Regions from separate parts of the Dyella sp. 01N36 genome, predicted to be linked through region 2. Evidence: predicted binding sites of a transcription regulator. Region 2 holds the regulator's gene; each other region holds the start of a gene.
What was found. Region 2 encodes HrcA, which represses chaperone genes, less so after heat shock. Its sites were predicted from a motif close to TTNGCACTCNNNNNNNNNGAGTGCNAA; they were not measured.
Positions count from the first base shown of each region.

Region 1: a site for HrcA is predicted at 1,872-1,898, ahead of groES (co-chaperone GroES). Genes of this name have one in related genera too.
Region 3: a site for HrcA is predicted at 1,729-1,755, ahead of rpoH (RNA polymerase sigma factor RpoH). Genes of this name have one in related genera too.

Region 1 covers NZ_JBFTRY010000005.1:27,465-30,966, reverse strand. Annotated here, with positions in the region: gene AC1DMG_RS02345 (HAD family hydrolase) at 1-600, opposite strand, end outside; gene cutA (divalent-cation tolerance protein CutA) at 732-1,049, opposite strand; gene AC1DMG_RS02335 (class II aldolase/adducin family protein) at 1,049-1,696, opposite strand; gene groES (co-chaperone GroES) at 1,971-2,264, shown strand; gene groL (chaperonin GroEL) at 2,319-3,502, shown strand, end outside.
Region 2 covers NZ_JBFTRY010000203.1:197-3,698, reverse strand. Annotated here, with positions in the region: gene grpE (nucleotide exchange factor GrpE) at 48-575, opposite strand; gene hrcA (heat-inducible transcriptional repressor HrcA) at 661-1,713, opposite strand; gene recN (DNA repair protein RecN) at 1,907-3,502, shown strand, end outside.
Region 3 covers NZ_JBFTRY010000009.1:25,260-28,761, forward strand. Annotated here, with positions in the region: gene AC1DMG_RS03845 (sensor histidine kinase) at 1-36, opposite strand, end outside; gene AC1DMG_RS03850 (response regulator transcription factor) at 33-731, opposite strand; gene rpoH (RNA polymerase sigma factor RpoH) at 843-1,700, opposite strand; gene ung (uracil-DNA glycosylase) at 1,885-2,586, opposite strand; gene AC1DMG_RS03865 (response regulator) at 2,583-3,425, opposite strand.

The DNA of each region.
Region 1 (3,502 bases), on a different contig from region 2:
GTGATAAGCGCCCGTCGTCACCGCCACCACCAGGCCGCAGCCCGCCGCGCGACCTTCGCGAATATCCACTTCGGTATCGCCCATCTTGATGACGCGCGTGGCATCGCTGACGCCGCACGTCGCCATCAACGCGCGGATCATGTCGGGCGCGGGCCGACCCTGGGCAACGCGATCCGCCGAGATCGCGGCATCGATCAGGCCGCGCTGGCGCCAGCCGAAGCGTTCGATCAGGCATTCGGCGATGTCTTGCGAAAACGCCGTGTTGAGCGCGATCTTCACGCCCTGCTGCCGCAACCAGGCGAACAGCTCTTCTGCCCCGGTCATCGGGCGCACGGCGTCGTGTGTCCGGTAGCAATCGAGCATGCGCTGGACGAAATCCGCGTGCACCTGCGCCACCTGTGAGTCGTCCGCCGGCAGGTCGTGCGCCGCCAGCAAACTGCGAATGGCGGCCGGCTTGGTGTAGCCCATCAGGGCTCGCAGATCCGCCAGCGACGCGTGGCAGCCAGCCTGCGCCAGCGCGTCCTGCAGCGCCTGCGCCACCAGGTCCGGATCGTAGACCGTGGTGCCGGCCATATCGAAAACCGCCAGTTCGAACGTCATATCGCCTCCCTTGATGGAGAGGCATGCTGGCGAGCGGCGATGGCGCGCCGGTGACGCGGACATCGACAGTCGGCGCCGACTGTCTAGTCAATGCGGCGCAGTGGGAATCCCGTCACGCGCGACGCCAAACATCAGCCTGGATTGCGCACCCAGTCGAGGTAAGGCGCATGCCCCTCGGTCACCGGCACCGCGATCAGCTCGGGCAACTCATAGGGATGCAGGCTGAGCAGGCGCTCTTTGAGCGCGGCGAACTGCGCGGCCGTGGTCTTGATCAGCAGCAGTTCTTCATTGTCGGTGACCACCTTGGTCTTCCAGCGATAGGTGGACGACACCGCGGGGATGCGGTTCACGCAGGCAGCCAGGCGTTCGCCCACCAGGGCCTCGGCCAGGTGCTGCGCGCTGGCCACATCGGGACAGGTGCAATAGCAGAGCAGGACGGTTTCAGACATCACGACCTCGACATCAGTCCGTAGTGGGCGAATTTCTCCAGCACCGCGGCCACCTCCTCATCGGTGAGCATGACCGGCGTGCCGACCTGCAAGGACAGGGCGTACTGGCGGGCGAGATTTTCCACCTCCACGGCGCGCCACATGGCCTGCGCCAGCGAACTGCCCAGCGCGATCATGCCGTGGTTGGCCATCAGGCAGGCCAGTCGGCCCTCCAACGCTGCCACCACGGCATCGGACAGGGCCTGGGTGCCATAGGTGTGGTAGCCGGCGCAGCGGATCGAGTCCCCGCCACCCACGGCGATCATGTAGTGGGCGGGCGGAATGTCCCGGCGGCACATGGCCAGCGCCGTGGCATAGGGCGGGTGCACGTGGACGATGGCCTGGGCGTCGGGCCGGGCCAGGTAGATGTCCCGATGGAAGCGCCACTCGCTGGAAGGTCGCTGCGAGCCCGGCCACTGGCCGTCCCGATCCACCAACACGATACCCTCCACCGTGATCTCCTCATACGGCGTGCCGCTGGGCGTGATCAGAAAACCCTCGCCGCAGCGGGCACTTAGGTTCCCCGAGGTGCCTTGGCTGAGGCCGCTCACGGCCAGCCTGGCACCCTGGTTCACGAGCTCCTGGCGCAGCGTCGGCTCATCGCTCACGGGCGGGTCCTGGTGGGGGGCAGGCCGGCATGGTCGGCCGTCCGCAGGCCTCTGTCGATAGCACGATCGGTGACTTTTCGGCCCAATGCGCCTTGAAAGGCCCCCGCCGCTCCCCCATTGGAAGACTCAGCCATCGGACGGGCGCCTCTTGCAGGGGGCATTTGCGTCGTTAGAATTGGCACTCACCTCCGGGGAGTGCTAACAAGCGCCACCCAGGCGCCGCTCCGGGGTCCCGAATCTTGTTCAACCATCCAAACGAAGCTGGAGCCCACCCATGAGCAAACTGCGTCCGCTGCACGATCGCGTCATCGTCAAGCGCCTCGAAGAAGAGCGCGTCTCCGCTGGCGGTATCGTCATTCCCGACAGCGCCACCGAAAAGCCGACCCGCGGCAAGGTCATCGCTGCCGGCTCCGGCCGCATCCTGGAAGACGGCAAGGTCCGCCCGATGTCCGTGAAGGAAGGCGACACCGTGCTGTTCGGCAAGTACGCCGGCCAGGAAATCAAGATTGACGGCGAAGAGCTGGTCTTCCTCAAGGAAGACGACATCGTTGCGGTGATCGAAGGCTAAGCGCCTCTCCCGCACCTCTTCCCACCTACTCAACGCATTTGAAGGAATTACGAAATGGCAGCTAAAGAAGTCCGCTTCGGCGAAGACGTCCGCGCACGCATGCTCAAGGGTGTGAATACCCTGGCCAACGCTGTGAAGGTCACCCTGGGTCCGAAGGGCCGCAACGTGGTGATCGAGAAGAGCTTCGGCGCACCGACCGTGACCAAGGACGGCGTCTCCGTCGCCAAGGAAATCGAACTGGCCGACAAGTACGAGAACATCGGCGCGCAGATCGTCAAGGAAGCCGCTTCCAAGACCTCCGACGTCGCCGGCGACGGCACCACCACCGCCACCGTGCTGGCCCAGGCGTTCATCCAGGAAGGCCTCAAGGCCGTCGCTGCCGGCATGAACCCGATGGATCTCAAGCGCGGTATCGACCAGGCCGTCAACGCCGCGGTTGCCGAGCTGAAGAAGCTCTCCAACCCGACCGCTGACGACAAGGCGATTGCCCAGGTCGGCACGATTTCCGCCAACTCCGACGCCAACATCGGCGACATCATCGCCACCGCGATGAAGAAGGTCGGCAAGGAAGGCGTGATCACGGTCGAGGAAGGCTCGGGTCTCGAGAACGAACTCGACGTCGTCGAAGGCATGCAGTTCGACCGCGGCTACCTGTCGCCGTACTTCATCAACAACCAGCAGTCGCAGCAGGTTGAACTGGACGACCCGTTCATCCTGATCCACGACAAGAAGGTCTCCAACGTCCGTGAGCTGCTCCCGGTGCTGGAAGCCGTCGCCAAGGCCGGCAAGCCGCTGCTGATCGTGGCCGAGGAAGTGGAAGGCGAAGCCCTCGCAACCCTCGTGGTCAACACCATCCGTGGCATCGTCAAGGTTGCCGCCGTGAAGGCGCCGGGCTTCGGCGACCGTCGCAAGGCCATCCTGGAAGACATCGCCATCCTCACCAATGGCGTGGTGATCTCCGAGGAAGTGGGTCTGGCCCTCGAAAAGGCCACGATCACCGACCTGGGCCGCGCCAAGCGCGTGGTGATCACCAAGGAAAACACCACCATCATCGACGGCGCCGGCGAAGCTGAGCGCATCCAGTCGCGCATCGGCCAGATCAAGGCGCAGATCGAAGAGACCTCTTCGGACTACGACCGCGAGAAGCTGCAGGAGCGTGTGGCCAAGCTGGCTGGCGGCGTGGCCGTCATCAAGGTTGGCGCTGCGACCGAAGTCGAGATGAAGGAAAAGAAGGCCCG
Region 2 (3,502 bases):
GCCGACAGGGGACGCCATTCAGGCGTCCTCGACCGCCGGCGCGGGCGTCATTCCTTGGCGACCGCCACCAACGCCGGGCGCAGCAGCCTGTCGTTCAACACGTAGCCCTTCTGCAGCACGTTGACGACCGTGTTGGGGGCCGCGCCCGGGGCCTCCACCATGCTCACCGCGTGATGCCGCTCCGGATCGAGCGGCTGACCCAGCGGATCGACCTGCACCAGGCCGTTGTTCTCGGCGATCTTCAGCAGCGACTTGAGCGTGAGTGCAATGCCCTCGCGCACGCTGGCGATATCACCGCCTTCCACCTGCAGACCGCGCTCCAGGCCGTCATAGACCGGCAGCAGCTCGTTGAGCAGCTTCTCGTTGGCGAAGCGGCGAGCCTGCTCCACGTCGCGATGCAGTCGGCGACGCTGGTTCTCGATTTCCGCCTTTTCGCGCAGCACGGTGTCGCGCAGCTCCACGTTGCTGGTTTCCAGTTCGGCGATACGCGACTTCAGCGCTTCCAGTTCGGCGCTGCCCGTCTCACCCTGCTGGCCTGGCGTCTCGTTGGACACCGTTGGGTCGTTGCTTTGCATGAATCACTCCAAGCCTTATCCGTGGCCGGTGCATCGCGCACCAACCGTCAAACACTTGCGGGTAAAACCCCGCCTCCCGAGCGGGTTATAAGGTCGTAGCGACGCGATTCAAGGCGTCGCTAAGCAATCCGGCCGTGGCTTGTACCACGGGAATCACCCGTTCATAGGCCATGCGGGTGGGTCCGATGACCCCCACCGCGCCCAGCACGCGACCCTGCGCACCATAGCTGGCCGTGACCACACTGCAACCATCCAATGCGGCAAAACCCGATTCTTCGCCGATAAACAGCCTCACGCCGGGGGCCTTGGCACACACTTCCATCAGCTGCAGCAGCTCGTTTTTCTGCTGGAAGGCCTCGAACAGCTCGCGCAGGCGCTCTAAGTTCGCTAGTTCCGAATAACCCATCAAGTTGGTCTGGCCGCTGACCAGCACGTCGTCGCTTTCGGTCTGGGGCGCGAACGAGGCCGCGGCCAGTTCCACCGCGCTGGACATCAGGCGGTTGAGTTCGCCGCTGGTCTCGCGCAACTCGCGCAGCAGATGGGCGCGGATATCGTCCAGGCGCAGGCCGGCGAACTGGGTATTGAGGTAGTTGGCGGCGTGCTCCAGCTCGCGCGCGTCCAGCGGCTTGGCCAGCTGCACAATGCGGTTCTGTACCTGGTTGTCCGAGAACACCAGGATCACCAGCACGCGGGCGTCCGGCAGGGCCACGAAATCGATGTGGCGCAACGGGAAATCCGCCTGGCGCGGCACGGTGACCACGCCGGCGAACTGCGTCATGGCCGAAAGAAGCGTCGACACATTGCCCAGCAGGTCGCGGGTGGTGGTGGGGCCCGGCGGCAGCTCGCGGCGCAGGCGGGCCATCTCGTCCTGAGGCAGCGGCTGCAGTTCGATCAGGCTGTCCACGAACAGGCGCAGGCCGCGCGGCGTCGGCACGCGGCCGGCCGAGGTATGCGGCGAGGCGACCAGGCCCGCCTCTTCCAGGTCGGCCATGATGTTGCGGATGGTGGCCGGGCTGACGTCCAGGCCGGACGAACGCGAAAGCGTGCGCGAGCCGACAGGCTCGCCATCGGCGAGGTACTGGGCGATCAATGTGCGCAAGAGGCGTCGTGCGCGGGCATCGAGAGGGGCGGCTGGCATGCTGTATCGCTTCGTGAGACACACAAGAAATAAGGTCTTGCGGGAAAGTTTGCAAGAAACGGGGATGAGGGATCGGTCGCGAGGGTGCAAAAACGGATGCCGGTGATCTGCCGGACGCCGAAGTGCGCGCCCCCACTACCCGCTCCCCGGCCCCATCCCCTTACAATCCCCCGACTTCACCAAGCCGCCACCCATGCTCACCTCGCTCTACGTTCGTCATTTTGCCGTCGTCGAAGAAGCCGAGATCGCCTTCGGCCCCGGCCTTACCGTGGTCAGCGGCGAGACGGGCGCCGGCAAATCCCTGCTGGTGGACGCGCTGATGCTGCTGGCCGGCGCGCGCGCCGACAGCGGCATGGTCCGTGCCGGCAGCGACCGCGCCGAACTCACCGCCGAGTTCGACCTGACGAACCTGCCCGAAGCCCGCGCCTGGCTGAGCCGGGAGGAACTGGACGACGAAGACAGCTGCCAGCTGCGCCGCGTGATCCGCGCCGAGGGCAGCTCGCGCGCCTGGATCAACGGCCGTCCGGCCAATGCCAGCCAGCTCGGCGAGCTGGCCACGCTGCTGGTGGAAATCCACGGCCAGCACGAGCACCAGGCCCTGCTCTCGCGCGCCCATCAGATGGAGCTGCTCGACGCTTATGCGGGCAATGAAGCCCTGGTGGCGCAGGTACGTGAGCTGGCGCAGCAATGGCGCGAGCTCGGCAACCGCATCCGCAAGCTCAGTGGCGGCGACGACCGCGAGCAACGCATCGAACTGCTCAGCCACGAACTGGGCGAACTGGAAAAGTGGGCGCTGCCGCCGGACGATCTGGCCGAGCTGGAAGCCAGCCACAAACGCCTGGCCAATGCCGGCCGCCTGGCCGAAGGCGCCGGCGGCGTGGTGGAACTGCTCGATGGCGAGAGCGAATTCGCACTGCGTCGTGCGCTCGGCCGCGCCCAGCTGGAAATGAGCAAGCTCGCCGCGCTGGACGATCGCCTGGCCCCGCTGCTGGAGCTGCTGGACAACGCCTCCATCCAGCTCAGCGAAGCGGCCGATGGCCTGGGCCGTTATGCGCTCGACGTCGATCTCGATCCCAACCGCTATGCGGAAGTGGATACGCATCTCACGCGTCTGCACGAACTGTCGCGCCGCCATCGCGTAACGGTGGCCGAGTTGCACGACAAGGCCGGCACGCTGCGCATCGAATTGAGCGAACTGGAAGGCGCCGGCGACGCGTTGGAAAAACTGGCCAAGCAGCGCACGCGCCTGCAGCAGCAATACGACGAACAAGCCGGCCAGCTCAGCCAGGCACGCCAGCAGGCTGCGGAACGCCTTGGCGGCGAAGTCAGCATCCTGATGGGCGAGCTGGGCATGAGCGGTGGTCGCCTGGTGGTGGAGCTGGAAGCGACCAACGAAGGTGATCCCGATGTGCAGGGCCGCGAACGTTGCGAACTGCTGGTCAGCGCCAACCCCGGCCAGCCGCCGCGCGCGCTGCGCAAGGTGGCCTCGGGCGGCGAGCTGGCGCGCATCAGCCTCGCCATCGAAGTGGCCACACTGGGCAAGGACACCGTCGGCACCATGGTGTTCGACGAAGTGGATACCGGCATCGGCGGCGCCGTCGCTGAAGTGGTGGGACAGAAGCTGCGCGCACTCGGCGCGCAACGCCAGGTGCTGTGCGTGACCCATCTGCCGCAGGTCGCTGCGCAAGGCCACGCGCATCTGCGCGTGAGCAAGGACAGCGATGGCGAGTCGACGCGTACGCGTATCGAGAAGCTCGATGCCAATGGTCGCCGCGATGAGCTGGCGCGC
Region 3 (3,502 bases), on a different contig from region 2:
GGTGGTCGAATGCCAGCTGTTGGGACGTGCTTTCATGACACCACCGGGGCAGTTTCATTGGCGGCCGCGAGCATATAACCGGTGCCGCGCACAGTGTGGATCAACGCCGGTTGGCCGGCGCCGTCGATCTTGCGCCGCAAACGCGCGATATGCACGTCGATCACATTGGTGCCGGGATCGAAATGGAAACCCCACACCGTCTCGAAAATCATCGTGCGGGTAAGCACCTGCCCGGAATTGCGCATCAGGAATTCGAGCAGGCGGTATTCGGTGGGCAGCAGGGTCAGCGGCTGGCCACCGCGATACGCCACGTGGCTGACCAGATCCAGCTCCAGGTCGGCCACGCGCAGGCGCTGGACCGACTGCGGCTGGCGACGGCGCAGCAGCACTTCCGCGCGCGCCGACATTTCATCAGGTGCGAAGGGCTTGGTGAGGTAGTCGTCGCCGCCCGCGCGCAAGCCGCGCACGCGCTCGTCGACATCGCTCAAGGCGCTGATCATCAGCACCGGCGCGTCGCTGCCTGCGCGGCGCAATTCGGCCACCACGTCGATGCCGTCCATGCCGGGCAGCATGCGGTCCAGCGTGATCAGGTCGTAGCCGCCTTGCAGCGCATGCGCCAGGCCATCGCGGCCGTTGGCCACCCATTCCGCGAACATGCCGTGCGCGCTCAACTCCGCGACGATTTCTCGCGCGGTGGTTTCGTCGTCTTCGATGACCAGCACTCGGGGCATGACGGCACTACAAACGGGGATCCGGTGGTGAGAACGCGGGGACAGCCGTGTCCTCGCAAAGGCAAACGGCCCCTGGAGGGGCCGCTTGTCATCTTACGCCGACAGAGAAGATCAGGCCGCGAACAGGCCGCGCATCTTCTTCATGGCGTTGGCCTCGACCTGGCGGATACGTTCGGCGGAAACGCCGTACTCGTCCGCAAGATCCTGCAGCGTGGCCTTGTCTTCGTTCAACCAGCGGCGCTGGATGATGTCGCGCGAGCGCTCGTCCAGGTTCTTCAACGCCGCCGACAAGGTGTCGAGCTGGTTGTCGGCCTGGTCGGCATCGGCCACGTTGTCGTACGGGTCGGCGCCATCGTCGATCAGGAACGCTTCCGGTGCCGGCTTGGCATCGTCCTCGGCATCCGCCGGGGCTTCGAAGCCAATGTCACGGCCCGACAGACGCGATTCCATCTCGCGCACCGTCGCTTCGGGCACGCCCAGATCCTTGGCCACCGTGCGCACTTCTTCGGCGTTCATCCAGCCCAGGCGCTTCTTGCTCTTGCGCARGTTGAAGAACAGCTTGCGCTGSGCCTTGGTSGTRGCSACCTTGACSATGCGCCAGTTGCGCAGGATGAACTCGTGCATTTCGGCACGGATCCAGTGCACGGCAAAGCTCACCAGGCGCACGCCCTGRTCCGGGTCGAAKCGCTTCACRGCCTTCATCARGCCGATATTGCCTTCCTGGATCAGGTCGGCGATCTGCAGACCATAGCCGCTGTAGCCACGCGCCACGTGCACCACGAAGCGCAGGTGGGACATGACCAGTTTGCGGGCGGATTCAAGGTCTTCCTGTTCGTTGTAGCGGCGCGACAGCGCCTGCTCCTCGTCCTGGCTGAGTACCGGAATCCGATGGACCGCCGAGATATAGGCATCCAGGCTGCCGACGACACTCGGCACCGGCAGGTTGGCGGTCACCAAAGCTTGAGACATGGACGGAACCTCCTGTGAGGGAATCAGCTTAGCACTCGGGTATTACGAGTGCTAAAGGCCCCGAAAGGTTCCGGGACCTTTGATGTACTCAATAGTACAGGAATTTGAGGCACCTGTCCAGCAGGCACCCCGGGGAGGCTCCACTATGCGTATCGGGCGGTTCAGCAGCCGTGAAATGCCTGTTTCAGGCTAGTTCGGCCCGCATCGGCAAAGACCAGTCGATAGGCGGCTCGCCGCGGCTTTCCAGGTACTGGTTGGCCGCCGAGAAGTGCCCGCAGCCGATGAAACCGCGATGCGCTGATAAGGGAGATGGGTGCACGGAGCGCAAAATGCAATGGCGGCTGCCGTCGATCAGCTGGCCCTTCTTCTGGGCATACGAGCCCCACAGCAGGAAGACCAGCCCTTCCCGCTCGCGGTTGAGTGCGTCGATCGCCGCATCGGTAAAGCCTTCCCAGCCTTTGCCCTGATGCGAGCCGGCGGTGGCCTGCTGGACGGTGAGCGTGGCATTGAGCAGCAGCACACCGCGGTCGGCCCAAGGGGTCAGGCAGCCGTGGTCCGGGGCCCGGAAACCCAGGTCGCGCTGGATCTCCTTGAAGATGTTCAGCAGCGACGGCGGCGTGGCCACGCCCGGCCGTACCGAGAAACACAGGCCATGCGCCTGGTTCGGACCGTGGTACGGATCCTGGCCCAGGATCACCACGCGCGTGGCATCAAATGGTGTGTGGTCGAAGGCGGCGAAAATCTCCGGACCCGGCGGATAAATCACCTTGCCGGCCTGCTTTTCGCTGCGCAGGAAGTCGGACAGCGCGCGCATGTCCGGGCGCGCCAGATACTCGCCGATGCGGTCCTTCCAGGACGGCTCCAGCCTTACCGGATGTTCCGTCACGCCGCCTCGCCCCGCTCGCGCAGGTGCTGGGATACACGCAGCTGGAAGAGCAGCTTGGTCATCAGCAATTTTTCCTCGATCGGCTTTTCGACCAGATCGTTGGCGCCGGCGCGCAGCAGCGCAGCCTGGTTGGCCGGGTTCTCATCGCCCGTCATCACCAGCACGGGCAGCCTGCCCTTGCTGTAGAGGTATTCGCGGCGGATGCGCTCGAGCAGGTCGCCGCCGGTCAGTTCGCCCTTGAGGCTGACGTCGGTGAGCACGATGTCCGCGCCGACCTTGTCCTGTTCCTTGGCCTTGTCCAGCAGCACCAGGGCGTCCTCGACGCTGACCACGTGATAGACGGTCAGGCCGTGCTTTTCGAGGATGCGGCGGGTCGCCAGCGCGACCACGCGGCTGTCTTCCACGTAGAGCACTTCGCCCTCGGCCGAATCGACGGGCTTCACGTAGCCGCGGATGAACTCCGCCAGCGCCTGGAACCCCAGCGACTTGTCGAAATAATCGGTGACGTGCTCCCCCAGCGTGCGACTGTGCAGGCGACCGTCGACATCGCCCGAGACGACCACGATGGGCACATAAGCCTGGGCGGCGGATTCGCGCACATGGCGGGCGAGTTCCAGCCCGTCCATGTCGGGCAGGCGCAGCGCGATGGTGATGAAGTCGAACGCACCGGCCTCCAGCAGCTCCTTGGCTTCGGCGCCGCTGCCGGCACCCACCACGTCGCTGTCGGGCAGTTCGCTCTTGAGCACGCGGGAGATCAGCTGGCGCACGACTTTGGAGCCATCCACCACCAGCACCCTAGGCGCTGTTCCCACCACTCGACTGCTGAAACTTCCGCTCATCCCCAATCACCCACGTAGTGTCCAGCTGTACCCGCCGACGTCATGCCGGTGCTTCCCCGGTCACCCCGAGCGGGCAT